DNA from 2 places in the Bacillus sp. ABA4_010 genome. Region 1 is predicted to be linked to the other one. Evidence: predicted binding sites of a transcription regulator. Region 1 holds the regulator's gene; the other holds the start of a gene.
The links. The regulator Rex, encoded in region 1, represses fermentation and respiration genes when NADH is low (regulators of the CRP and FNR family bind a similar motif). The targets are predictions, from matches to a motif close to TTGTGAAATATTTCACAA.
Positions count from the first base shown of each region.

Region 2: ACXAEO_RS14890 (cytochrome ubiquinol oxidase subunit I) is a predicted target of Rex. The motif match lies at 1,585-1,602, and genes of this name have one in related genera.

Region 1 covers NZ_JBSWUN010000003.1:3,729,670-3,731,877, reverse strand. The annotation lists gene moaC (cyclic pyranopterin monophosphate synthase MoaC) at 95-580, shown strand; gene ACXAEO_RS19605 (redox-sensing transcriptional repressor Rex) at 614-1,255, shown strand; gene tatA (twin-arginine translocase TatA/TatE family subunit) at 1,290-1,460, shown strand; gene tatC (twin-arginine translocase subunit TatC) at 1,473-2,208, shown strand, end outside.
Region 2 covers NZ_JBSWUN010000003.1:2,760,155-2,762,362, forward strand. The annotation lists gene ACXAEO_RS14885 (cytochrome d ubiquinol oxidase subunit II) at 1-105, opposite strand, end outside; gene ACXAEO_RS14890 (cytochrome ubiquinol oxidase subunit I) at 123-1,454, opposite strand; gene gnd (phosphogluconate dehydrogenase (NAD(+)-dependent, decarboxylating)) at 1,844-2,208, opposite strand, start outside.

The DNA.
Region 1 (2,208 bases):
CAGATTGCTACCTATTAGTGTGTATGAAATGCAGGGAGCATAAGAGACAGATGGATGAAAATAGTGTATAGTCATAAATAGAGGAGGAGAAGATGTGAGTTTGACGCATTTTAACGATCAAGGTAGAGCGAAGATGGTTGACATCTCGGAAAAGCTTGAAACGTTCCGCACAGCTGTTGCGGTTTCCAGTGTAGAAGTGAATGAAGAAATCTATCAAAAAATAGAGAAGCGAGAGATTGGAAAAGGAGATGTGTTAGCGGTTTCACAAGTCGCTGGAATTATGGCGGCTAAGAAAACGGCTGATGTCATACCGATGTGTCACCCTATTGCCTTAAAAGGGGTAGACATTTCTTTTTCATGGAGTCAAAAAGGAGCAAATTATTTACTAAATATTCAAGTAGAGGTCAAAACTAAAGGAAGTACAGGAGTCGAGATGGAAGCGTTAACTGCTGCTTCTATATGTGCGCTGACGGTTTACGATATGTGCAAAGCGATTGATAAAGCCATGGTAATCGGACCTACATATTTAGTAGAAAAAACAGGTGGGAAGAACGGAGATTTTAAGAGAGAGAATTTATAATATATACAGGCTTTTGGATTGTGGGAGGGAACCATGAATACTGAGCAATTAAAAATACCACAAGCAACTGCGAAGCGATTGCCTCTTTATTATCGCTTTTTGAAAAACTTGCATTCTTCAGGAAAACAACGTGTTTCTTCAGCTGAATTAAGCGAGGCTGTTAAAGTGGACTCAGCAACCATTCGTAGAGATTTTTCTTATTTTGGAGCACTTGGCAAAAAAGGTTATGGCTATAATGTCAATTATTTGCTATCCTTTTTTAGGAAAACGTTAGATCAAGACGAAGTCACGAAAGTAGCCCTCATTGGAGTGGGAAACTTAGGAACCGCCTTTTTAAATTATAATTTCATTAAGAACAATAATACGAAAATTGAATTTGCTTTTGATGTTGAAAAAAATAAAGTAGGCACAAATGTAGGTGGAGTACCCATTTATCATCTAGATGATTTAGAGGAGAAAATTACGGGAGAGATTTCAGTTGCAATTTTAACGGTGCCAGCAAGTGCAGCGCAACAAATTACAGACCGCTTAGTTAAAAGTGGAATTAAAGGAATCTTGAATTTTACGCCAGCTCGTATTAGTGTACCAGACTCTATTCGCATCCATCACATTGATTTGGCAGTGGAACTTCAATCACTTGTGTATTTCTTAAAGAACTATCCGCAGGATCTTTAAACAGGTTAATTAAGATGAGAGGAGACAGGTATTTATGGGTTTAGGATTTGGTAGCTTTTTATTAATTGCCCTTGTCGCATTGCTTATTTTTGGACCAAAGAAATTACCTGAGCTTGGAAAAGCAGCAGGTCATACGCTAAAAGAATTTAAAGATGCAACTAAGGGATTAGCAGATGATGATGACGATAAGCGCAGCGAAAAGTAAGGAATGAGTGTTATGACGGAACAAGAAATGTCTGTGTATGATCATATTGGAGAGCTGCGAAAGCGGGTAATCATTACGATTGTCTTTTTTTTAGCGGCTACCATTGGATCATTTTTCTTAGTAAAGCCGATTATTTTATATTTGCAACAGGCAGATGAAGCGAAGGAATTAACGATGAATGCCTTTCGGCTGACTGATCCAATTAAAATCTATATGCAGTTTGCTTTTATCATCGGATGTATTTTATCTTCGCCCATTGCTTTGTATCAACTATGGGCCTTTATCAGTCCAGGTCTTTATGAAAAAGAACGAAAAGTGACTTTAAGCTATATTCCCGCTTCATTGTTTTTGTTTTTAGGGGGCATTTCATTTGCTTATTTTATCTTGTTTCCATTTGTCGTTCATTTCATGACAGGGCTGGCGAATGATTTAAACATTCAACAAGTTATTGGCATTAATGAATATTTTCAGTTTTTGCTGAAGCTGGTTCTGCCGTTCGGTTTATTGTTTCAGCTTCCTGTTATTGTTATGTTTTTAACAAGGCTAGGGATTGTGACACCGATGTTTTTAGCGAATGTGAGAAGGTATGCCTACTTTTTCCTATTGGTCATTGCTGCGTTCATTACGCCGCCTGACATTATTTCTCATCTAATGGTCACAGTGCCGTTACTGCTTCTTTATGAAATTAGTATTATCATCTCAAAATCTGCTTACCGTAAAGTATTGAAAGCTGAGCAGGAAGCTCAAG
Region 2 (2,208 bases), 970 kb from region 1:
TCCGTAATAGGCAAAAAAACCGGCTCCAAAATCAATGGAAGCTACAATTAAATATCCATATAAAAACGCCCATAACACGGTAATCCCTACGAGCTGAATGTCCATCCCCTCTCCCTCCTTTATCAATCTTTAAAGCGATATTCAAGCTCGGCTTCCGCTGGATTGTTTATAAACATTTTTCGAAGAACCGTTGTGCATATTACACCTAATACTACGTACAACGCTAAAAACATCATGAGCATAGCTCCCACACCGTTTGAAGTTGTTGCTGCTTCTGAAACCTTCATATAACCTCTTAAAATCCACGGTTGCCTTCCTACCTCGGCTAAAATCCATCCTAACTCAATAGAAATCATTGCCAATGGACCGCATAAAACAATTGCTCTCAGAAGCCATCTGTGATGCATCCATTTCTTTTTCCATCTTGAACATAAGACAAACAATGACGCGGTCAAAGTCATGAATGCTGCAAAAGACACTTTTAAATCAAACAAATAATGAATATATAACGGCGGGATTTCATCCTTTGGAAAATCATTTAACCCCGTCACTGGCGCTTCCAAATCATTAAAAGCTAAAAAACTGAGCATTTTTGGCAAGTGTATGGCAGAAGTCACTGTTTGTGTTTGCTCGTCAAGTTTTCCGAATAAAATAAGGTCAGCCCCTTTTTCCGTCTCAAAATGCCATTCAAGTGCCGCTAGTTTTTCTGGTTGATATTGCGCTAAAAATTTCGCGGACAAATCCCCTGCAATACCTGTCAGAATGGCGAAAACAAAGGCAGAAGTCACTGTGAGAGAGAGCGCTTTTTTCGTATAAGCAGTCACCCTTCCACGAAGCATTTGAAAAGCAGCTATCATCGCTAATAAAAAAGCAGAAGTTAAATATGCCGTTGCTAACACATGAAACGTTTTCGGACCCGTAGCAGGGTTAAACATCGCTTGAATCGGATCCACTGTTCGAATTACTCCATTCACAATTTCAAACCCTTGTGGTGTATTCATAAAGGCATTGACTGCTGTAATAAAAAAGGCAGACAGAGATGAACCCATAATCACGGGAAGTGACAACAGCCAATGATAAATAGGCTTTCGAAAGCGATCCCATGTATATAAATATATTCCTAGAAAGATTGCCTCAAAAAAGAACGCAAATGTTTCCATAAATAACGGCAGCGCAATGGCCTGACCGGCAATTCGCATAAAATTTGGCCATAAAAGCGATAATTGTAACCCAATACATGTTCCTGTTACAACACCAACTGCCACTGTAATAGTAAATCCTCTTGTCCATCTCCGTGCCAGCAGCATATAATGCGGATCGTTTCGTTTAATACCTATAAATTCTGCTAGTGAAATCATAATGGGGACACCCACACCGATAGTCGCAAAAATAATATGAAATACTAATGTAGCCGTTGTCAACATTCGACTGAGCAATACGCTATCAAACTCCATGTTCTACTCACCCCTTTATTAGCATAAGATTTCCGTCCTCGTGCAGCATACGCTTACTTTCTGGGTATATAATCTATTTTCACTTTATTCATCATTTCAAACTTATTTTTGCTGCTTATTTGAACAAATCATGTGATTACCTTCACATAGTGTATTAAGGCTCGTACTCACATGACAAAATTTTTGTTGACATCTATCTGAAATAAGCACGAATCCCCTTCCATCATATTCTCCTTTCATTCGCTTTCTTTCTTATCTTATTTGGCTGCCTGTACCTTTATCACCAACATTTTAAATCTATTTCTTTGCATCTTTTAATAAAAAAACGCGTCAGTCATCAGAGAGATTCTCTAATGACTGACGCGTTTCTGTTAAACAACTTTATCCCATTACTTCTTTTCCACTGCATGGCCGCCAAATTCATTGCGAAGGGCAGCCACCACTTTTCCTGTAAATGTATCTTCCTGTAAAGAACGGTAACGCATCAATAATGATAGCGTAATAACAGGTGTTGGTACTTGAAGGTCAAGCGCAGTCTCAACCGTCCATTTTCCTTCTCCAGAAGAATGCATAACACCTTTAATTGCATCAAGATTCGCATCCTTTGAAAAAGCTCGTTCTGTTAATTCAATTAACCATGAGCGGATAACCGATCCATTGTTCCATACACGTGCTACCGCTTCATAATCGTAGTCAAAATCACTTTTTTCCAATACTTCAAAACCTTCGGCAATCGCTTGCATCATTCCGTATT